DNA from 3 places in the Vreelandella sp. 2A-K22 genome. Region 1 is predicted to be linked to each of the others. Evidence: predicted binding sites of a transcription regulator. Region 1 holds the regulator's gene; each other region holds the start of a gene.

Region 1 (7,581 bases):
TCGCCGGTATGTAAAACGCGATAGCCACCGGCCATCATTATTAGCGCACAGCTTTCGGGAATCGAGTGGGTTAAAAGTAAATAGCGCAGCGTGAATGGCCCGCTCTCTAGGGCCTCGCCAGGTTCAATGACATGGATAGCCGCACTGCTAAGCTGATGCTCGGCAAATTTTAGCCGCAACAGGCCTGCCGCCAGCGGGGTGGCGTAAATGGGGCAGTTCCACATCGGCCATAGCCAGGCTGCGGCACCAATGTGGTCTTCGTGACCATGGGTGATAAATAGCGCTTTGGGCACGATCCCTAGTGCTTTCGGCGTATCAAGATTGGGTACCTGCAGTGGCGAGTTGGGAAGATCCTGGCGGATCATCATGCCGCAGTCCACGGCTATCCAGTGATCGTCATAGCCGTATAGCGTTAGATTCATTCCAATCTCACCGCATCCCCCCAGCGGCAACATGCGCAGCGGTGGACGACGACGGGGACGAATTTGAACGCGTGGTGAATGCATCTGTTATGAAAAACCTAAAAAGTAGTGACTTAACTATACGGGAAGGCAGGGGCAGCTAACAATCATCCATGGCCTTCCGATACACTATGCGACCTAAGCCGCTGGTTTGTCATAATTAACTTAGCAATAGGTCAAGAGTAGCTCACATGTCTCATTATTATCGTTTAGTGGTTTCCTGTCCTGACCGGGTGGGTATTGTTGCACGGGTATCGAGCTTTATTGCCCAGCAGGGCGGCTCCATTACCGAAGCCAGCCAGCACTCCGATTTAGAAACCGGCTGCTTTTTTATGCGCTACGAAATCCTGGCGGATTCGGTAGGTATGTCGGCGGAAGCGCTGAGCGCGGCATTTGAACCGATAGCCAGCGAATTCAATATGCAGTGGTCGCTGGTGGATACCCAGCAGCGTAGGCGCGTAGTGCTGATGGTGTCGCGGGAGTCACATTGCTTGGTAGATCTACTTTACCGCTGGCAGGCGGGGGAACTGGATTGCGACATTGTCGGGGTTATCTCCAACCATGATGATATGCGTTCGCTGACGGAGTGGTACGGTATTCCTTATCACCATGTACCGGTCGACCCCGACAATAAGCAAGCATCGTTTGCCAAGGTTCAGGCCGAAATCGACAGTGCCCGCGCCGACTGCGTGGTGCTGGCGCGCTATATGCAAATACTGCCCCCTGAGCTGTGCGCGCGCTATGCGGGGCGAGTGATCAATATTCACCACAGCTTTTTGCCCTCTTTTGCCGGGGCTAAGCCCTACCACCAGGCCTACCAGCGGGGGGTTAAGCTGATTGGCGCTACCTGCCACTATGTGACCGAGGAACTCGACGCAGGCCCCATCATCGAACAGGATATCCATCGCGTTAGCCACTGTCATACGCCTACTGATCTAGTCCGCTTTGGTCGTGATGTGGAGAAAGCCGTGCTCGCTCGAGGTTTGCGTTGGCACTTAGAGGATCGTGTGTTGGTGCATGGCAACAAGACAGTGGTATTTAGCTAAGTACTCTATAATGCCCGCCCATCAACCTGAGAGGCCGCCATGTCATTTGCGCAAAGTGTATTAGCGCCCTGGGCGCTGCTGTTCACCTGGCTACTCTCGTTAGCAGTGATCGCATGGGCGCTTTGGGGGCGGCCCTGGCAGGTGTTGATAGCGGATTCAGCGCTTCAGCACCGCTGGCTGGGTACTACGCTGGCGGTGATGCTGATGTGGCAGCTTCGTGCCCAGGCTGTTGATTGGCTAACGCTACACCTTGTTTTTACAGTATTGATGACACTGGTTTTTAAAGCGCCATTAGCGCTGATTAGCAACGTGCTGATCAACATTGCCATGGTGGTGATTGGCCGCAATGAGTGGATGTTGCTGGGGGCAAATGTGCTGGTTACCGGGATCGTCCCGGCGGCCGTTATTGGCACGGTATGGCGGCTGGTAGATCGCCGCCTGCCGGATAACTTGATGGTCTTTCTGTTTGCCTGCGGCTTTTTTGGCGCGGCGCTGGCAACGCTGGGAGGAGGCTTGGCGGCGGTAGTGCTGATTATCGTCGCGGGTACAGACCCTGAGGCGATCTATCTCGCCCAGGAGTATGCGCGTTTTTTACCACTGCTAATGCCTTCAGAGGCATTTATTACTGGCATGCTGTTGAGCATCCTGCTGGTCTATCACCCAAACTGGGTGGCCACCTTCAATGACCACCGCTATATCGACCTGCAGTAGCGGATTTATTAGCCGAGTGCCTGGCCGTTGCCACCACGAATTACGCCGACTCCAACGCCTTCAATATCGAGCGCTTGAGAGCGCAGGTCGATTTCAATGGGCGCAAAATCAGGGTTCTCTGCAAACAGCGTCACTTGGTGCCCCTGGCGTTTGAAGCGTTTAACCGTTACTTCATCGTCCAGGCGGGCAACCACGATCTGGCCATCGCGAACCCGGTCAGTGCGATGAACCGCCAGTAAATCACCTTCCAAAATGCCAATATCCTTCATGGAAAGGCCGCGTACGCGCAGCAGATAGTCAGCTTTGGGAGTGAAGTACTCGGCCGGTAGCGGGCAGTAGCGATCAATATGTTCGGCGGCCAAAATGGGGCTGCCGGCAGCTACTTCCCCGATCACAGGCAGGCCAGTGGGTGGGGCTTCCACGTTGGTTGTGGGTAAGGCGGTGACTGCGCTATCCAGGACTTCTTGAGGTTCCTGGTTGGGCAGGCGGATGCCGCGAGAGGTGTTGCGGATAATGCGAATAACACCTTTGCGTTCCAGCGCGCGCAGGTGCTCTTCAGCCGCATTGGGTGAGCGGAAGCCAAGTGCTTTGGCAATCTCGGCGCGGGTAGGAGGGTAGCCAAATTCGCCCATGGTCTTAACGATAAAATCAAACACGTGCTGTTGGCGAGCGGTTAGCGGACGCGACATACCAGACTCCATAAATAGTGAATAGACAGTAACAAGTTAAATGTCGACTTAATCAATAAGTGTTTAAGTATACAGTATGTTCCTCTGTCCAGTATATGGCTTGTCTGTGCCTATTGCCGATGTCTATGCAATTTTTCTAATCGTTTGAAACTAAGTTTCTGCTTATTTAATACGTCACATTTTGTCAATAAATCAAGCGTTGAGCCCGCCTACGTTATGGCATAGTATTTTGCTATGTTTTAAACACCTGTTTCCCTGGAGAGCGACATGGCTCAATCTGATACGGTGACCCGTATACTCGACACCGCCGAGGTGCTGTTTGCAGAGCGGGGTTTTGCTGAAACTTCGCTGCGCAACATCACTAGCAAAGCGCGGGTTAACTTAGCCGCTGTTAATTACCATTTTGGTTCCAAAAAAGCCTTGATTCAGGCCGTTTTTGCCCGCTACCTGGATCCGTTTAGTCAGCGCTTTCATACTGCGCTAGATGAGCTCGAGGGCCAACACGCCGGGCGCGTTATCCCGCTGGAAACACTGCTCGAGACCATGGCAACTACCGTTCTCGCGGTGCCCGCCGAGCGCAATAGTTTGAAAGTGTTTATGCGCCTGCTGGGTCTTGCCTACAGTCAAGCACAGGGACATCTAAGACGTTATATCCAGGAAGAGTATGGCGATGTGTTTACACGCTTCACCGAGCTTGTGCGCAAAGCAACGCCGGATCTGCCTGACGCCGAGCGTTTTTGGCGGCTACACTTTGTGCTCGGCACGGTAATCTTTACCCTGTCTGGCCTCGATGCGCTACGCGATATCGCGGAGAAGGATTACCACGAGCAGGTATCTGTGCGTGATTTGGTCAGGCGATTGCTCCCGGTAGTGGTGGCTGCTATGAATGCGCCGTTACCCATAGCCCTTGACGGTGCCAAGCCAGAAGAAGGAAAACATGCGAACTCCTACGCTAGCTGAGCTACCTCCAACGGAACATATCTGGCTGGAGATTGATACTACCGAACAGTTGCTGCGCTGTTGGCGAGGGCCAAAAGTGCTCCATGAGTGTTCTATTTCATCCGGTGCTGCCGGAAGCGGGGAGCGCAATGGCAGTGGTAAAACCCCCCGCGGGTGGCACTATGTGCGCGCGGCCATTGGCGGAGATATGCCCGAAAATGCGGTGTTTCGAGGTCGCCGCTGGACGGGCGAGACATTTTCGCCCGAACTCGCCGAAGAGCATCCAGAGCGTGACTGGATTCTGACCCGCATACTGTGGCTGTGTGGCTTGGAAAAGGACGTGAACCGCGGTGGTCAGGTGGACTCGCAACGGCGCTATATTTACCTGCACGGGACGCCGCCTGACGAGCCCATGGGCGTTGCTGCGTCCCACGGCTGTATTCGTTTACGCAATAGTGATTTGCTCTATATCTTTTCGTTAGCGTTGCCGGGTACCCCTGTTTGGTTGCACGGTGGCCGCCAGTCCTTTGATTGATCAGATTTTGACACCGCTAGACGATCGTCTAGAATCATCGCCCCTTTTCATGGACCTATCACGATGACTCAACCGTTAGGCCCGGTCATGCTTGACCTTGAAGGCCCAAAATTGACGGCTGCAGAAAAACGCTTGCTGCTAGAACCGACGGTAGGGGGCGTAATTTTGTTTGCCCGCAACGTTGAAAATGGCTATCAGGTTCGCAAGCTCTGCAGCGATATTCGCCGTGTGCGTGCTGATTTACTGCTTGCCGTGGATCAAGAAGGCGGTCGCGTTCAGCGCATAAAAGAGGGGTTAACACGCCTGCCTGCCATGGCGCGTATCGGCGAGTGTTACCGCGCTGCCCAGGGAGAGGGGCTGGCGTTAGCTAAAGATGCCGGCTGGTTGTTAGGGATGGAGATGGCTGCCTGCGGTCTGGATCTGAGCTTCGCCCCGGTACTTGATGTGGAGAGCGGTCTATCCAGCGTTATTGGTGATCGTAGTTTCAGCAGTGACCCACAGCACGTAGCCCAGCTGGGCAATGCATTTATTCAGGGGCTTCACGATGCCGGTATGGCCGCTGTGGGTAAGCACTTTCCCGGCCACGGTGGTGTCGCGGCGGACTCACACGTTGCATTGCCGATAGACGATCGCCCGCTAGAAGTGATGAAACAGCACGATCTTGTGCCCTTTACCCAGTTAGCTTCACAGTTAGATGGGATTATGCCCGCACACGTTATTTATAGTGCTTTTGATACGCGCCCAGCAGGCTTTTCACCCAACTGGTTGGGCATGCTGCGGGAATCGCTAGGCTTCAAAGGCTGCATTTTTTCAGATGACCTGAGTATGGCCGGCGCCCACGAGGCGGGAGACCCCAAAGCGCGTGCCCAGGCAGCGCTGGCAGCAGGCTGCGATATGCTGCTGGTATGTAATGACCGAGCCTCCGCGCTTGAAGTGATGGAGGCATGCCACGGAATCAATTCTAAGCGCCCCGCTAAGTTGCGCTATAGCCGTGCGCGCCCAGACCTAGATGCGCTGAGTGCATTGGGCCGTTGGCGTCGTACTCACGCTAAGCTGGAAGCGCTAGCGGATAAGCCCAAGTCCAGTGCGGAAGCAGAGTAAGCCCAGCGCTGAATAAATCTCTTACTTAAATAAATGAAGTTTTAACCCGCCGTGGAGTTGGTAGATGTCAAAGTTGGATAAAGAAGCATTAGAGTCGCTGGACTCGATGCGTGAGCTGATGGATAACGCCGACTGCCTAATTTCTCAGCAAGAGGTAGAGCGGGCGCTGGATCGTATGGCGGAAGAGATTACTCGGGATTTAGGCGATAAACTGCCGGTTTTTTACTGCGTAATGAATGGTGGCTTGATTACCACCGGTCATCTGCTTACCCGCTTGGGCTTTCCGTTGGAAGTAGATTATTTGCATGCCACTCGCTACCGCAACGAGCTGCGCGGCGGCGAGCTTTTTTGGCGCGTTTCCCCTGAAGTGCCCATGGCGGGCCGTCACGTAGTGATTGTTGACGATATCCTGGATGAGGGGGCGACCCTGGCGGCCATTTTGGCTTACTGCGAAGAGGCCCAGGCCGCCAGCGTTACCACAGCGGTGTTGGTCGATAAACAGCACAACCGCAAAGCAGTGCCTGGGTTGAAAGCCGACTACTGCAGCCTGGAAGTTGCCGACCGTTATGTGTTTGGCTTTGGTATGGATTACAAAGGCTACTGGCGCAACGCGCCGGGAATTTTTGCCCCCAAAGGCATGTAATCCACTGGGGGCTTGCGTAGTTTTTGTAGTAGTTTTTACATTAGCGGGGCGAGAAACGCCTCGCTAAGCCGGTTTCAGCAATCATCCGCGTTGAAATCTCCTCCACCGAGAAGCGTGTCGCATCGATGAAGGGAATGTGCATGGTGCGGTAGAGCGACTCGGCCTGTTCCACTTCTTGTAGGCACTGATCCATCGAGCTATAGCGGCTATTGGGGCGTCTCTCGTTGCGAATTGCCGACAAGCGTCGCGCATCGATGGTTAACCCAAACAGCTTTTGCCGATGGGGCACGAGCGCCTTGGGTAGCTTCAGCATGCCATCTTCGTCTAAATCGTCTTCCGTCAGCGGGTAGTTAGCCGCCCGAATGCCAAACTGCAGCGCCAGATAAAGCGAGGTAGGTGTTTTGCCGCAGCGCGAGACGCCAACCAGGATGATATCCGCTTTATCGTATTGGTGGGTGCGTGCACCGTCATCATTATCCAGCGCGAAGTGGACGGAGTGGATACGATCCATGTAGACATCATCGCTGCCTATCGAGTGAGTGCGCCCAACGCTGTAGGAGGAGTGGGTCTCTAGTTCTTGCTCTAAGGGCTCCAGAAAGGTGGAAAAAATATCGACCTTAAAGCCGGACGCCTTACGAATAACGTCGCGTATTTGTTGATCCACAATGGTGTCAATGATAATGGGGCGATGACCATCCCGGTTGGCTGTCGACTCAATAATCGCTGCTAACGCCTGCGCTTTTTCCAACGTATCGATATAGGGCTTGGTCTGCATATCGATCTCAACATCGCTGAACTGGGCCAGCAAGCTACGTCCTAAACTTTCCGCCGTGATGCCGGTACCATCTGAAATAAAAAAAGCCGTACGTTTCATAACTAAGTCCACGGGTGAGTGATACGGCTATTGTGAGCCGAGCTGTTTGTCAGCACAACGTGTCATCATTGGGCGTTTTGGCGGGCTCAAATGTATCTGACTACATAAATAGCCCAAAAAGCCCTGCTGTTGTAAAAATCCTCCACTCTCTTCGCTATTAGACCAATGGCGAATATATTGGCGTGGTGCTAGGGTGTCTCAATCAATTATCCATGATCGTCAAGGTCATGCAGATATCTATGAGCGAGGGGGTTACGTGGAAGAGTACATTCTGTGGTTCGATCAGCTGGGCATGGCGGACGTCGAACGCGTAGGTGGTAAAAACGCCTCGCTGGGTGAAATGATTTCTAACCTGTCCGGTGCTGGCGTGACGGTTCCTGGCGGTTTTGCCACCACCGCCCACGCTTATCGTGAATTTCTCTCCCACGAAGGATTAAACGAGCGCATTAATGCCACCCTGGCCCGTCTGGACGTCGATGACGTTAAAGCGCTGGCTGAGGCGGGCCGCAATATACGCCAATGGATCATCGATACGCCGCTACCTCCTACCTTTGAATCGGCCCTGCGCGATGCCTACGGCCA
Region 2 (7,581 bases), on a different contig from region 1:
GCCGCCCAGCGCCAAGGCTGGTCGGCGCATGTGGAAATGCACGGCGAAGTCGCGCCGCTCCAGGCCGCTACTGCCGAGCAGATCGCCAATGCCGATTTGATCGTGGTCGCCGCCGATCACGTGCCTGCCCCAGAGCGCTTTGAAGGCAAGCGGCTATTCCAAGCACCGATTGCCAGCGCACTCCCCGATCCCAGCGCTTTTCTAGCCCAGGCTAAGCGTGAAGCGCCGATTTATAGCGCACCTGCCGCCTCTACTACTAGCGCATCTACCGCTGCAAACAGCGCGGGTGGCAAGAAAATCGTTGCCGTCACTGCCTGCCCCACCGGCGTGGCGCATACCTTTATGGCCGCCGAAGCACTCGCAGAGGCGGGCAAAGCCATGGGCCACGCCATTCGCGTGGAAACCCAAGGCTCGGTGGGCGCACAAGATAAATTGACCGAAGAAGAGATCGCCGACGCCGACATAGTCGTATTGGCCTGCGATATCGACGTTGATCCGTCGCGGTTCGCTGGTAAGCGCATCTACCGCACTTCTACTGGCAACGCGCTAAAAAAACCACGCCCCACGCTTGAAGCTGCGCTCAGCGAGGCCGCCATAGAGAACGGCAGCAGCAATGCGGGCACAGCAAATAAGAGCGTCAAAGAGAAAGGCGTTTATAAGCACCTGCTCACCGGCGTTTCCTTTATGCTGCCAATGGTGGTGGCGGGCGGCCTACTGATTGCACTCTCCTTTGTGTTCGGTATTGAGGCCTTTGAGCAGGAAGGCACTCTGGCCGCCGCGCTGATGCAGATCGGCGGTGGCACCGCCTTTGCACTGATGATTCCAGTGCTGGCAGGTTATATTGCCTACTCCATCGCCGACCGCCCCGGCATCGCACCGGGTATGATTGGTGGCATGCTGGCGGCCAATATCGGCTCCGGCTTTATCGGCGGTATTTTGGCGGGTTTCCTGGCGGGCTACGTGGCGCTAGCGGTTACGCGCTACGTCAAACTGCCCTCCAGCATTGAATCCCTGAAGCCAATTCTGATCATTCCGCTAGTCGCCAGTTTGGTCACCGGCCTCACCATGATCTATGTGATTGGCGAACCGGTCGCGGCGCTGCTTAATGCTCTGACCAGTTTCCTGGAGTCCATGGGCTCCACCAACGCTGTGCTACTGGGTATCCTGCTCGGCGCGATGATGTGTTTCGATCTGGGTGGCCCGGTCAACAAAGCGGCTTACACCTTTGGCGTAGGCCTGCTAGCCTCTGAAACTTACGGCCCCATGGCGGCGATCATGGCGGCTGGGATGGTACCTGCCATTGGTATGGGTATTGCCAGCTTTGTAGCGCGCAACAAGTTCTCGGCACCGGAGCGGGAAGCGGGCAAAGCCTCTTTTGTACTGGGCCTCTGTTTTATCAGCGAAGGCGCGATTCCCTTTGCGGCGAAAGACCCGCTACGAGTTATCCCCGCTTGCATGGTGGGCGGCGCACTCACAGGCGCCCTCTCGATGCTGGTAGGCGCGCAACTCATGGCTCCTCACGGTGGTATCTTCGTACTGCTGATTCCCAACGCCATTACCCCGGTACTGCTCTACCTTGGCGCTATTGTGGCTGGCTCGTTGGTGACGGGTTTAAGCTATGCGTTTATCAAACGTGATGCGGCCCAAGTAGCACTCGCCACCTAACCGCTGTTACCAAAAAATGAGGGCAGGCGAACATGCCTGCCCTTTTAAATACGTCGCTTTACGCATTTAATACCTTTTCACGCCACTTATACCCTCTACTCTTTGTCATTTTTTATGTAGTATTTTTACATAACCTACTTTTTGATCACTAATTCACCTATAACAAACGGATCATCCTATGTTTCAGCTCACTCGCAGTGTTACCTGGCAGGCACTTGAACGCCTGCGCGACAAAACCGCCAACGACCGCATTCGTGACTACTTCACCAATGACCCGCAGCGCTTTGAGAAAATGAGTTTACGGGTAGGCGGTCTGTTTCTTGACTACTCCAAGCACCATGTCTCTGATGAAGTGCTTACCAAGCTGATTGAGCTAGCCGACCACTCCGCACTGGTACAGCGGCGGGCACAGATGTTCTCCGGCGATATTATCAACGTTACGGAAAACCGCCCGGTACTGCATACGGCTCTGCGCCACTTAGGCGATGAGCCGGTCTATGTGGACGGTGAAGACGTCATGCCGGAGATCACCCGCACCCGCGAGCAGATCAAGCTGTTCTCGGAAGCGGTGCGCAGCGGTGAATGGAAAGGCTACAACGGCAAACGCATTAAAGACGTGGTCAATATCGGCATTGGTGGCTCGGATCTTGGGCCCAATATGGCGGTTCGCGCGCTGCTCAAATACCGCCACCCGGAGCTCCACTTCCACTTCGTCTCCAACGTGGACGGTACCCATATTCAAAAAGTGCTCTCGCGCCTTGATCCGGCGACTACGCTGTTTATCGTCTCTACCAAGACCTTCTCTACCCAGGAGACACTGCTAAACGCCAAAACCGCGCGGCGCTGGTTCCTGGAGAACGCTGGTGAAGATGCCGACGTGGGCGCGCACTTTATTGCCGCCTCTACCAACCGCAAAGCGGCCATGGAATTCGGCATTCGCGAAGAGAACGTGTTCGAGTTCTGGGCCTGGGTGGGTGGACGCTACTCCATGTGGTCGTCCATCGGCCTGCCAATTGCGCTTTCGATCGGTTTTGAGGGCTTTATCGAGCTGCTGGAAGGCGCTCATGAGATGGATAACCATTTCATCAACGCGCCCTTCTCGCAAAACATGCCCGTGCTGATGGCACTGATTGGTATTTGGTACATCAACTTTATTGGCGCTGAGACCCAAGCCATCGTGCCTTACGACCAGGCGCTGAACCAACTGCCTTCGTTTTTGCAGCAGCTGGATATGGAGTCAAACGGTAAGTCGGTGGATATTTTCGGCCACCCGGTGAACTATAAAACCGGCCCGATTGTATGGGGCCAAACCGGTTCCAACGGCCAGCACGCCTTCTTCCAGCTACTGCACCAGGGCACCCGCTACGTGCCGATTGATTTTATTGCCTCGCTCAAGCCCGAGCCCGGCGTGGAAGACCACCACTTCGCCCTACTGACCAATATGCTCGCCCAGGCCAACGCCTTTATGGAAGGCAGCCAAGGGGACAGCAAAGAGCTCAGTCAACACGACCCCTACAGCTGCCCCGGCAACCGTCCTTCCAGCACCCTACTGCTGGATGAGCTAACGCCAAAAAACCTGGGGGCACTGATCGCGCTCTACGAGCACAAGGTGTTCGTGCAAGGGGTCATCTGGAACATCAACTCCTTTGACCAGTGGGGCGTACAGCTCGGCAAGCGCATCGCCGGTGAAATCAGCGAGCGCATCGACACCAACGCCGCCGACTTCGACGCCTCAACGCAAGGTCTGCTGGAACTGGTGCGTGCGCACTTCCCTAATGGCGGTAGCGGTGAGAAGGAAAGCGCACCAGCCAGTGCCGGTAAGAAACCCGCGAAGAAGAAGCGCTAGGCTAGCTTGCTAACCGGGTAGAAAAAAGAACGCCTTGGTTTGAGAAAACCAAGGCGTTTATGCTCGCCCTTATACGTCAAGCTACATAACATCAACGAACTAGTAAGTCAGAACTGACTCACTATCGCTTGGGGTAAACGTTCTGATCACTGGAGGTCCCAATACATTATATGTTGAGGCCCCGCAGCCCCGCCCAGGTAGTGCTCACCTGTTTCATGGAAGCCCGCCTTTTGGTAACAGGTGTGAGCCGCAGGGTTCTTGGCGTTCACCGTCAGGTAGATTCGGGGATAATTCGCATAGTTTTCTTTTAGGTAGGGAAACAGCGCTTTTACCGCCAACGTCCCAAGCCCTCTACCCTGCTGCTTGGCGTCAATGAAAAACGTGCGTAGGCCTATGCTGCCTTCCGTACAAAAATCATAGTCATCAGCGTAGGCTATATCGATTTTGAAGCATCCTACCAACTGGTCATCGTGCTTAATCACATGCAGATGCGTCGTTTCATGTCGATCAGTGAGAAACTCCTTAGCGGTTCCCACAAATTTCACCTGATCATCGCGCACCGCGATGTTGCGCACTTCAGCCACATCCGCTGCATCAAGTTTTTCTAGCTTGATCATCTAGTGCTCGCAACCGTCTTAATTAATGTGAAACCTTTCAATGTAAGTGACCACTATCAATGATCTTCAGTATACATATATCTAATATGCATGGCCTTTCTCCCTTCACCGTTTTCCACCATATAAGGTGGTTAAACATCATATTGATGCTTCGTCCGGAATCAGCGCCAGCAGATCAGTGACGCCAATATCCACACCGGCTTGGGAGAATAAGGTAGATGCCTGCCCGCGGTGGTGGGTTTGGTGATTGAAGAAGTGGAGAATCAGGCTTGAGTAGCGTCGTTTTGAGGCCACTCCTTTTGTGTTGTGATAACTCAGCGTGGTACTCAAATCGTCATCAGTTAGCGCGCCCACCCAGTTAATAATCACAGTATCAAACCATCGGCGATGCGCTTTCAGGCCTTCCAAGTCATCAAACATCAATTCATCAAGCCGCTGTGGCGTAGGGAGGTCGACTATTACCGCAAGCGTTCTTGCGCTAGACGCGGGATGCGCTGCAAACCGCTTAAGCCAAATGGTATCGGCGACCATAACATGATTTAGCGTGCCAAAAATCGAACCGAAGAAAGCGCCACGCTCTTCGCTAAGCTCAGCGGTCGTCAGCCTGCTGGCAGCATCGTATACCTTGGTGTTCATCCACTGGTTATAGGATGCCATCAGCTCAAAATGTGGTTGCAGCTCCATAGGTCATATCGCCTCTTTCAATATGGGCCAATATGGGCGCCAGCGTGGCCGTGAGTGAAACGCCAACAGGCCCTAGTTAAGAGTATGAAATAACGGAGCGTCTGTTCATCCCCCGAATTTAGCATTTAAGCCCCTACCCCTCTGCTTGCGTCTTTTTATAAACGCCATATACTGTATATATAACCATGCATATGCATCAATAGCATTTAGAGGTGAGGTGGCCAATGACGACTCCCGAACAAGCGTCTCATGCGTCAGCCGTGCGTAAAGGTCGCGGGGCAACGTACGATCCGCATAACCGTTTTGCGCCCACCCAAAGCATTGCGGAAGACGACGGTTGGTGGCGGGAGGAAACATCCACCACTATCGCCACCGAAGTACGTGAGGAAGTCAGCAAAAGCGCACTCTCCTGGAACAAATCGCCGGATTTACCCTTTGATCGATCACTGAACCCGTATCGTGGTTGTGAGCACGGCTGCGTTTACTGCTATGCCCGCCCCTCTCACGCTTACTGGGATTTGTCGCCGGGGTTGGATTTTGAAACCAAATTGATTGCCCGCAGCGGTTTAGTGGAGCGGTTAACTGAAGAGCTTTGTCATCCCAACTATGTGTGCCGCCCCATCAACCTTTCCGGCAACACCGACTGCTACCAACCGCTTGAAGCCAAACATCAAACCACTCGGCAGTTACTTGAGCTGCTGCTGGAGTGTCGCCATCCGGTAACGCTGGTCACCAAAAGCACCTTAGTGCTGCGCGATTTGGAACTCCTGGCCGAAATGGCTGAGCACCGGCTGGTGCACGTATTTGTTAGTTTGACTAGCCTGGATGCCAACTTGAAACGCACATTAGAGCCGCGGGCGGCATCTCCTCAGGCGCGCTTACGAGCCATTCGGGAACTGAATACCGCGGGCATTCCCGTAGGTGCTTTAATTTCGCCGGTTATTCCGGGGCTAACCGATCATGAAATCGAAAAACTCTTGGAAGCCGCCAGTCGTGCAGGAGCGCGAACCGCTACCTGGATGCTGCTGCGCTTACCCCATGAAGTGGCGCCGCTATTTGAAGCGTGGTTAGAAGCCCACTACCCGGAGCGCGCTGCGAAAGTGATGAGCCTAATGCGTCAGTGCCGTGGCGGTAAAGCGTACGATGCCAAGTTTGGTAAGCGCTTTCGCGGTGAAGGAGTATTTGCCGATTTAATTGCGCAACGCTTTGCCCGCGCCAGCCGCCAGTGGAACATGCAGGACCGCACCGAGCAGGGCTTAAACACCCGGGATTTTCGCCCACCACGAGCGCAGCAGGATTTATTCATTTAAGCTAAGCAGCACGCGCATAAATCAGCTGCAAAGGAAGCCGAATGCCTGCTCTAAGCAAAACCAAATCGAGTTTTTACCGCCGCTTATACGTCGCCCATTTGATCGAACAAGGTGTCGCCAGTGTGCCGACGTTGATCGAGGCCACCGGTATGCCCCGGCGCACCGCACAGGATACGATTGCATCTCTTGCCGAGCTGGATATCGAGTGCGTATTTACGAAAGATGAGGGCGAGCGTCACAACATCGGCCGCTACCAGATACGTGATTGGGGGGCGATAGATCCACGTTGGGTGGCCACACACGCCGAGCGGCTTAAACAGGCGCTTGGCTATGCTATTTAGCCATTATCATTAGACTCTGCCCAGGCCAGCCGTGCAGCGTTGAGGGTAACCGTCAGCGAACTTGCCGCCATGGCGAGTACCGCTACTAGCGGGGGGATCGCCATCAGCACCACCAGCCCGAGTGCCAAGGTATTGTAGAGCGCTGAAAAGAATAGATTCTGAATCATGATGCGCCGCGTGCGTTTAGCAGTGCTGAGCAGTTTGACTACCCCACCAATACCTGGCGTCATTAGCTGTGCGGAAGCGCCTTCGCGGGCAGCTTCGCTGGCACTTAGCGGAGCGATGCCAACATCTGCCGCGGCCAGGCTCAGGGTATCGTTTAAGCCATCCCCCACGTAGAGCGTTGGCGATGGCAACCCCTGCAAAAGCCGCGCTTTGGCTTCAGGCGAGCGCTGGGCATAGCAAGCTTCTCTTCCAAGCCCCACCTGTTCATCTAACCAACTAACCGCCTCCTGCCGATCACCGCTGATCATTGCCACCACATACCCTGCATCTAGCAGGTGTTTCACGCTTTTTTCAGCATCTTCCACTGGTTGATCAGTAAGATAGAGCGTGGCTAGCCAGCCTGCACTATCAGCTACCATCACTTGAGAAGCAAAGGCCAGCGTTGTGTCCTCCTCGTGGTCTGGCAGCGCTATCTGATGGCGAGAAAGCCAACCGGCGCTGCCTACCATAAGACATTCACCGTTACTCAAGCGCACATGGCGCCCTTCCCCAGGCGCTTCGTTTACGTCCACGCATTGCTCAGGTTGTTGATCATGTTGGCTGCCCAACCAGCGCGCTAACGCTTGTGCCAAGGGGTGTTCGCTGCCAGCAACAGCGGCTCTGAGCTTGCGCTGCAAAGTGTGCTTATCAATGCCCTCCCTGGCCTGCCAGTGCAGCACCGAGTGGCTGCCAGTGGTTAAGGTGCCGGTTTTATCCAGCGCTACCGAGCGAATGTGAGCCAAGGTTTCGAGCGCTGCCGGGTCGCGTAGCGCAACACCCTGCTGCATGGCCTGGCCACTACCGGCAAGACTTGCCAGCGGCACTGCAAGCCCCACGGCACAGGGGCAAGCAACCACTAACACCGACAGTGCGCGCACAAAGGCATCCTCCCAGCCCAACCCAAGTAGCAGCGC
Region 3 (7,581 bases), on a different contig from region 1:
AAGCTGGCTGACCATTTCCTGAGTGACCAGGTTGCCCTGGGGAATATCGCGCTTGTACACGCCTACGTAGCTGCAGCCGCTAATGACAGTAAGGGCAACGGAGAGCGTGATGATTTGAGTCAATTTTTGCATTTGGGCCTATTCTTCACTATCGTGGTTTCGGTTGATCATACCCGACCTAACCAGTTACTGCGAAGAGCGACCATGGCCGATCAGAACCATGAATTGCGCAAAGCCGGTCTAAAAGTGACCCTGCCGCGCGTCAAGATACTTCAAATTCTCGAAAATGTTTCGGGTCAGCACCACCTTAGCGCGGAAGAAGTGTACAAAACACTGATTGATGCGGGCGAAGATGTTGGCTTGGCAACCGTATACCGCGTATTGACTCAGTTCGAGTCAGCGGGCTTGGTAATTCGTCATAATTTCGACGGAGGCCATGCGGTATTCGAGATGACCCAAGAGGATCACCATGACCACATGGTGTGCCTAGAAAGCGGTGAAATCATTGAGTTCGTTGATGAAATCATTGAACGCCGTCAGCAAGAAATCGCTGAAGAGCACGGCTACGAACTAGTGGATCATGCTCTGGTGCTCTATGTACGTCCGCGCGGTTCCGACGTGACGCGCCAGGACAGCGGGCCGACGAACAAGAAATAGTGTTCGTAGGTCGCTGTTAGTCGCAGACCGTTAATCGCGGTTCGAAATATAAGCGCCCCTGAGCCATTTGGCCGAATTCCTGGTTAACTGAATTCGCCAAGTGGATCAGGGGCGTTTGTTTTGCTGTGTGCAGATGTGCTGTATAGCTGTGCGCTATAGAAATGCACAGAAACGGCGCAGGGCGCCCGCTCAATCAGTGCGGCGGGCGTTGGCTGGCGTGCAGCATCTCCCGAGCGTGGGCGAGGGTTTGGTCAGAAAGCGTGACACCGCCCAGCATGCGCGCCAGTTCGCTGATGCGGCCCTGTTCGTCGAGTAGCGCCATCTGGGTCAGCGTTGTATCGCGCTTCGCCTGTTTCTCGATATGCAGGTGCTGGTGCGCCTGTGCTGCCACCTGGGGTAGGTGGGTCACGGTCATGACCTGGCCGTTTTCGCCCAGTTTGCGCAGTAGTTGGCCAACGATCTCTGCGGTGGCCCCCGAGATACCCACATCCACTTCGTCAAACACCAGACTGGGCACGGTTGAGTGCGTCGCCGCGACCACTTGAATCGCCAGGCTAATCCGCGATAATTCACCGCCGGAGGCGACTTTGGTCAATGGGCGAGCGGGCTGGCCAGGGTTGGCGCTAATCAAAAACTGCACGCGATCAAGGCCTTCAGGGGAGGGCGCGTCTTTAGCGGTGACCTCCACTTCAAAACGGGCTTTGCCCATGGCCAAAAAGCCCAGTTGCTGCTGCACCTCTTTACCCAAGCGAAGTGCGGCTTTTTGACGGCTCTCGCTGAGTTTTTTTGCCTCTTGGCGATAGTCTTCGCGTAGCTCGACGACCCGCGCACTGAGTGCCTCCAGGTCATTGCCACCCCCTTCTAACTGCGCGACTTCCCGCTGTAGGTCAGCATGCAGGGCGCATAGCTCATCAGGAGCAACGTGATGCTTGCGGGCAATCCGGTGTACGTCGGTCATTCGTTCTTCAACCCAGGCGAGCCGCTCAGGGTCTAATTCGGTGGTGCTGGCGAGGCGGTTAAGCTCGCTGGAGGCCTCTTCCACTTGAATGCGCGCATCGCTCAGCATGGCAAGCGTGTTCGCCAGGGTGCCTTTGTCGCTACCTGGCAGTGCGCTTAAGTGGGTAAACGCTTGGTTGAGTAAGGAGAGCGCGCCGCCCTCGTCACTGGCGCAGCAGTCGGCGGCAAACTGGGTTTCGCGCAGGGTCTCTTCCGCGTGAGCCAGGGTGTGCTGCTCTTCCTCTAACGTGGCTAATTCACCTTCCGCTAAACCGAGCTGATCCAGCTCTTCTACTTGGTAACGCAGCAACTGCCGTTTGGCCTCAACTTCACTGCCTTCTTCGCTTAGCTTCTTCAGCTGCCGACGCGCACTGCGCCACTCGCGGAACGTTTCAGCTAATTGAGTGGTGGCATCGTTTAGGCCTGCGTAATCGTCCAGCAGGGCAAGGTGGGTCTCTTCGCGCATCAGCGCATGGTGAGCATGCTGTCCATGAATTTGAATCAGCTGCTCGCCGAGGGATTTTAGATCCGAGATAGTCGCGGGTTGGCCGTTAATCCAGGCTTTGGAACGGCCGTTGGCGGTGACCACACGGCGCAGCAAGCATTCCTCAGCGGGGAGCTCCCGCGCCGTTAGCCACTCGATGGCGGCGGGCAGGTGTTGAATGTCGAAGCGTGCGGAGAGGTCCGTACGCTCGCGGCCGTGACGCACGCTTCCGGCGTCGGCACGCTCGCCCAGGCAGAGCCCAAGGGCGCCTAACAGGATCGATTTGCCCGCGCCGGTTTCCCCGGTAATCGCGGTCATACCGCCGGTCAAGTCGAGTTCCAAGTGATCGACAATGGCGAAATCTTGAATAGCTAGCTGAGTAAGCATGGCGCCTCCTGAGGCGGTACAGCATAGAAGCTGGATACTTATCCAATAGTTGTTGATTTATACAGTAGTTAATAACTCACTTCAATGCACCTCTTGAGATGGAATTTATGGCCCCCATATAGCGTGCATGATCAGTCAAAGCTAGTGACTTAAAGCTTACTTCTTTGCGCGCCGCCCGCGTGGCCGCGCTCTACTTTTTAGGAGCACAACATGGCGAAAGAACCGCAAACACCAATGGACGATGAGCTGGCCCGCCACGAGCAAGACGCCGATGGCGCCGAGCAAGCAGCTGAGAAGGTTGCTGAAGAGCGCTTGATGGAGGGCGAACTGGAAGGATTGATCAATGACGAAGAGGCGCTAGAAGACAGCGTCGACAACCCGGAAGCGGAAATGCTGGCAGCCCAAGTAGGTGAGTTAGAGCAGAGCTTGGCCGAAGCCAAGGATCAAGCCCTTCGCGCCGCCGCTGAAGCGCAAAACGTGCGCCGTCGTGCGGAGCAGGAAGCGGAAAAAGCCCGCAAGTTTGCCCTGGAGAAGTTCGTTAAAGAGCTGCTGCCAGTGGTAGATAGCCTGGAAAAAGCGCTTGAGACCATGGAAGAGGGTGCATCGGAAGTTCATCGTGAAGGTGTTTCCATGACCTTGAAAATGCAGCTGGATGTACTCAACAAGTTCGGCGTTGAAAGCATTGAACCCCATGGTGAACCCTTCGACCCGCAAGTGCACGAAGCCATGACCATGGTGCCTAACCCGGATCTCGAACCGAACACCGTGATGGACGTTATGCAGAAAGGCTATTTACTCAATGGACGCTTGGTGCGCCCAGCGATGGTTGTAGTGAGTAAAAAAGCCGATTAAGCCACTGGCGGCACAGAGTTTGAAAAAAGTGTGTGAAAAAAAGCCCTTGAAATGTCAGCGGCGGCCCCCAAATAAAGGGCAACCCCGCGGGGAAACCCGCAGACAAGCTTTAAAAACTAAATTTTCAGTTTTGTAACAACCGAATTCGAGGTATTGCTATGGGACGTATAATTGGTATCGACCTGGGCACCACTAACTCTTGTGTGGCCGTGCTCGATGGTGACAGCGCTAAAGTTATCGAAAACGCCGAAGGCGGTCGTACGACGCCTTCTATTATCGCCTACACCGATGATGGTGAAACGCTGGTAGGTCAGGCGGCTAAACGTCAGGCCGTTACTAACCCAGAAAACACCCTGTACGCCATCAAGCGTCTCATTGGCCGTCGCTTTAAAGACGACGTTGTCCAGAAAGACATCAAGATGGTGCCGTACAAAATCAGCGAAGCTGATAACGGTGACGCTTGGGTTGAAGTAAAAGGCAAAAAAATGGCACCGCCGCAGGTAAGCGCGGAAGTGCTGAAGAAAATGAAGAAGACTGCCGAAGACTACCTGGGCGAAGCAGTCACCGAAGCGGTCATTACCGTACCGGCCTACTTCAACGACAGCCAGCGTCAGGCGACCAAAGACGCCGGCCGCATTGCCGGTCTGGACGTTAAGCGCATTATTAACGAGCCGACCGCTGCCGCACTGGCCTACGGTATGGACAAATCCCGCGGCGACAAAACCATCGCGGTCTACGACCTGGGTGGCGGCACCTTCGATATCTCGATCATCGAAATTGCCGATGTCGACGGCGAAACCCAGTTTGAAGTGTTGGCCACCAACGGTGATACCTTCCTGGGCGGCGAAGACTTTGACTTGGCGCTGATCAACTACCTGGTAGACCAGTTCAAGTCTGACAGCGGCATTGATCTGTCTGGCGACAACCTGGCCATGCAGCGTCTGAAAGAAGCTGCCGAAAAAGCCAAAATTGAGCTGTCTAGCGCTCAGCAGACCGATGTGAACCTGCCTTACATCACCGCCGACAACACTGGCCCGAAACACCTTAACGTTAAGGTGACTCGTGCCAAGCTGGAGTCGCTGGTCGAAGAGCTGGTTCAGCGCTCGCTCGAGCCGTGCAAAATGGCCCTGAAAGATGCAGGCCTGTCTGCCTCTGAAATCGACGAAGTGATCCTGGTCGGTGGCCAGACACGTATGCCGATGGTGCAGAAGAAAGCCGCTGACTTCTTCGGCAAAGAAGCACGTAAAGACGTTAACCCGGACGAAGCAGTTGCTGTTGGTGCCGCGATTCAGGGCGGCGTACTCGGTGGCGACGTTAAAGACGTTCTGCTGCTCGACGTTACCCCGCTTACCCTGGGTATCGAAACCCTGGGTGGCGTGATGACGCCGCTGATCGAAAAGAACACCACCATCCCGACCAAGAAGACACAAACCTTCTCAACGGCGGATGACAACCAAACGGCGGTGACCATTCACGCCGTGCAGGGTGAGCGCAAGCAAGTGTCGCAGAATAAGTCGCTGGGTCGTTTTGATCTTGCTGACATTCCGCCTGCACCACGCGGCGTGCCGCAGATCGAAGTCGCCTTCGACTTGGATGCCAACGGTATTCTGAACGTATCGGCAAAAGACAAGGCCACTGGCAAAGAGCAGTCGATTGTCATCAAGGCGTCTAGCGGTCTGTCCGAGGAAGAAGTCGAGCAGATGGTACGTGATGCTGAAGCTCACGCCGAAGAGGACAAAAAGTTCGAAGAGCTGGTGCAGCTGCGTAACCAAGCTGACGGCATGATTCACGCTACGCGCAAAACGTTGGAAGAAGCTGGCGACAAAGCGACTGACGACGAGAAGCAGGCGATTGAAACGGCCATCAGCGAGCTGGAAGAAGCGGTTAAAGGTGACGACGTCGATAACATTCAGAAGAAACTGGATGCACTGACCGAAGCCTCTGGCCAGCTAGCCCAGAAGATGTACGCCGAGCAGGCCGAAGCGGCGCAGCAAGAGGGCGGTGAAGGTGCCGAGAACGCGGGCACCAAGCCGGAAGAAGACGTGGTTGACGCCGAGTACGAAGAAGTCAACGACGATCAGAAAAAGCAGTAACATCCTCTTTCTGCCAAGGAAAGCGGTGACGCGGGAGCTTACTCCCGCGTTGCTGTTTCCGCGGCCAAGACGCACGTAGTTAAGTATCACGTAGTTAAATATACAGTTGAATACATAGCTAAATGTGCAGTTGAGTGCGTAGCTAACCAGGAGGCGTAGGGCCTATGTCCAAACGCGATTATTACGAAGTCCTGGGTGTCGAAAAAGGGGCCGATCAGAAAGAGATCAAGAAGGCCTATCGCCGTCTGGCGCAAAAATTCCACCCTGATCGAAACCCGGACGATACCACCTCCGCGGAAAAATTCCGCGAAGTGTCCGAAGCGTATGAAGTGCTTAGCGACGGTGAAAAACGCGCTGCCTATGACCAGTTCGGCCATGCGGGCGTTGATGGCCAAGGTGGCGGCGGTTTCGGCGGTGCTGGCGCTGGTGATTTCAGCGACATTTTCGGCGATGTGTTTGGCGATATTTTTGGCGGAGGTGGCGGTCGCCGCCGTGGCCCCAATGCCCCGGCACGCGGTTCCGACCTGCGTTATAACCTAGAGCTGGATCTGGAAAACGCCGTTTCAGGCACCACGGTGGACATTCGTGTGCCGCGGCATATCGAGTGTGATCGTTGTGATGGCGGCGGCGCTGAGCCCGGCTCTTCTAAAGAGACGTGCCCTACCTGCCACGGTCACGGTCAAGTACGTATGCAGCAAGGCTTCTTTGCCGTGCAGCAGACTTGCCCGACCTGTCATGGCTCTGGCCAGCACATTAAAGTGCCGTGCCATAAGTGTAATGGCGAAGGCCGTGTACGTGAGACACGCACGCTGTCCGTTAAGATTCCGCCCGGTGTGGATACCGGCGACCGTATTCGCTTGAACGGCGAAGGCGAAAGCGGTGTTAACGGTGGCCCGCCTGGGGATCTGTATGTGCAGGTGGCTATCAAGCCGCACCACATCTTCCAGCGTGACGGCAAGCACCTGCAGTGCGATGTGCCGATCAACTTTGTTGATGCAGCGCTAGGTGGCGAGCTTGAAGTGCCGACGCTAGATGGCCGTGTGAAGCTGAAGATTCCGCCGGAAACCCAAACAGGCAAGCTGTTCCGCCTGCGCGGTAAAGGCGTGAAGCCCGTGCGCGGTGGTATGCCCGGCGACCTGCTGTGCAAGGTGGTAGTGGAAACACCGGTGAAGCTTAACGACGAGCAGCGCGATCTGTTGCGCAAGCTGCAACAAAGCTTCGACGACAGCAATAGCCACAACCACTCGCCGAAGAAAACCGGCTTCTTCGACAGCGTGAAAAGCTTCTTTGAAGATATGAAGCCGTAAGTCTGAGATAATAGTAAGCAGTTAGGTGTTTAGTCCAAAAACCCTCGGTTCACCGGGGGTTTTTGCTGTTTAGGAAATACTGCACGCAATGAATCACCTTGAAGAACGGCCCACCATGGGTATTTTGCTGCGGATACTGTCAGGCGCCCTGTTTACTGGGATGCTGGTGTGTATTAAGGCAGTCAGTGACGAAGTGCCTGTGGGGCAGTCGGTATTTTACCGCTCGCTGTTTGCGCTGCTGCCTATCGTCGTTTTCCTTTTGCTGCGGCGGGAGTTTCCACGTGGGTTGGCTACGCGCCGCCCGCTGGGTCATGCGCTGCGCTCTGGGTTGGGGGCGGCGGCGATGTTTGCCTCCTTTGCTGCGGTGGCGCTGTTGCCAGTGGCCGAGGCAACATTGCTCGCTCAGCTTACCCCGGTCTTTATGGCGATTGGTGGTGTTCTGCTGCTGGGGGAGCGCTGCTCGCTTAATCGCGTGGGTGGCGTGGTGCTAGCGCTTGCCGGGGTGGCCGTGCTGATTTTGCCTGGGCTCAATGCCAGTTCCAGTAACGGCCAAGTGGCCGGGTATGCGCTAGGGGCGTTGGGTGCGCTGCTAACGGCAGGTGCTTTATTAACCGTCAGGCGTATTTCACGCACCGAGACAGCGGCTTCAATCGCCTTCTACTTTATTTTAGTGGCCGCGCTAGCCGGGCTGGCAACGCTCCCACTGGGCTGGGCAGCACTCAACCGGGTAGAGTTTTCGTTGTTGGTGCTCTCGGGTCTGTTTGGCGGTGCTGCGCATATCGCGATGACATTAGCTCTACGCTAC

What was found. Region 1 encodes LexA, which represses DNA repair genes until DNA is damaged. Its sites were predicted from a motif close to TACTGTNTANNTANACAGTA; they were not measured.
Region 2: the regulator LexA is predicted to act here: its motif matches at 4,982-5,001, upstream of ACW17M_RS21695 (PA0069 family radical SAM protein).
Region 3: the regulator LexA is predicted to act here: its motif matches at 2,572-2,591, upstream of recN (DNA repair protein RecN).

The regions. Positions count from the first base shown of each region.
Region 1 covers NZ_JBSUGC010000004.1:35,445-43,025, reverse strand. Annotated here, with positions in the region: gene ACW17M_RS06425 (ribonuclease J) at 1-422, opposite strand, end outside; gene purU (formyltetrahydrofolate deformylase) at 653-1,507, shown strand; gene ACW17M_RS06415 (energy-coupling factor ABC transporter permease) at 1,547-2,218, shown strand; gene lexA (transcriptional repressor LexA) at 2,227-2,907, opposite strand; gene ACW17M_RS06405 (TetR/AcrR family transcriptional regulator) at 3,175-3,867, shown strand; gene ACW17M_RS06400 (L,D-transpeptidase family protein) at 3,845-4,381, shown strand; gene nagZ (beta-N-acetylhexosaminidase) at 4,445-5,482, shown strand; gene ACW17M_RS06390 (hypoxanthine-guanine phosphoribosyltransferase) at 5,547-6,125, shown strand; gene ppsR (posphoenolpyruvate synthetase regulatory kinase/phosphorylase PpsR) at 6,166-6,999, opposite strand; gene ppsA (phosphoenolpyruvate synthase) at 7,256-7,581, shown strand, end outside.
Region 2 covers NZ_JBSUGC010000019.1:25,662-33,242, forward strand. Annotated here, with positions in the region: gene ACW17M_RS21675 (PTS fructose-like transporter subunit IIB) at 1-1,665, shown strand, start outside; gene pgi (glucose-6-phosphate isomerase) at 1,844-3,511, shown strand; gene ACW17M_RS21685 (GNAT family N-acetyltransferase) at 3,658-4,128, opposite strand; gene ACW17M_RS21690 (DinB family protein) at 4,267-4,812, opposite strand; gene ACW17M_RS21695 (PA0069 family radical SAM protein) at 5,037-6,122, shown strand; gene ACW17M_RS21700 (winged helix-turn-helix domain-containing protein) at 6,164-6,463, shown strand; gene ACW17M_RS21705 (heavy metal translocating P-type ATPase) at 6,460-7,581, opposite strand, start outside.
Region 3 covers NZ_JBSUGC010000014.1:121,533-129,113, forward strand. Annotated here, with positions in the region: gene bamE (outer membrane protein assembly factor BamE) at 1-132, opposite strand, end outside; gene fur (ferric iron uptake transcriptional regulator) at 205-657, shown strand; gene recN (DNA repair protein RecN) at 851-2,524, opposite strand; gene grpE (nucleotide exchange factor GrpE) at 2,735-3,376, shown strand; gene dnaK (molecular chaperone DnaK) at 3,535-5,469, shown strand; gene dnaJ (molecular chaperone DnaJ) at 5,634-6,776, shown strand; gene ACW17M_RS18660 (DMT family transporter) at 6,865-7,581, shown strand, end outside.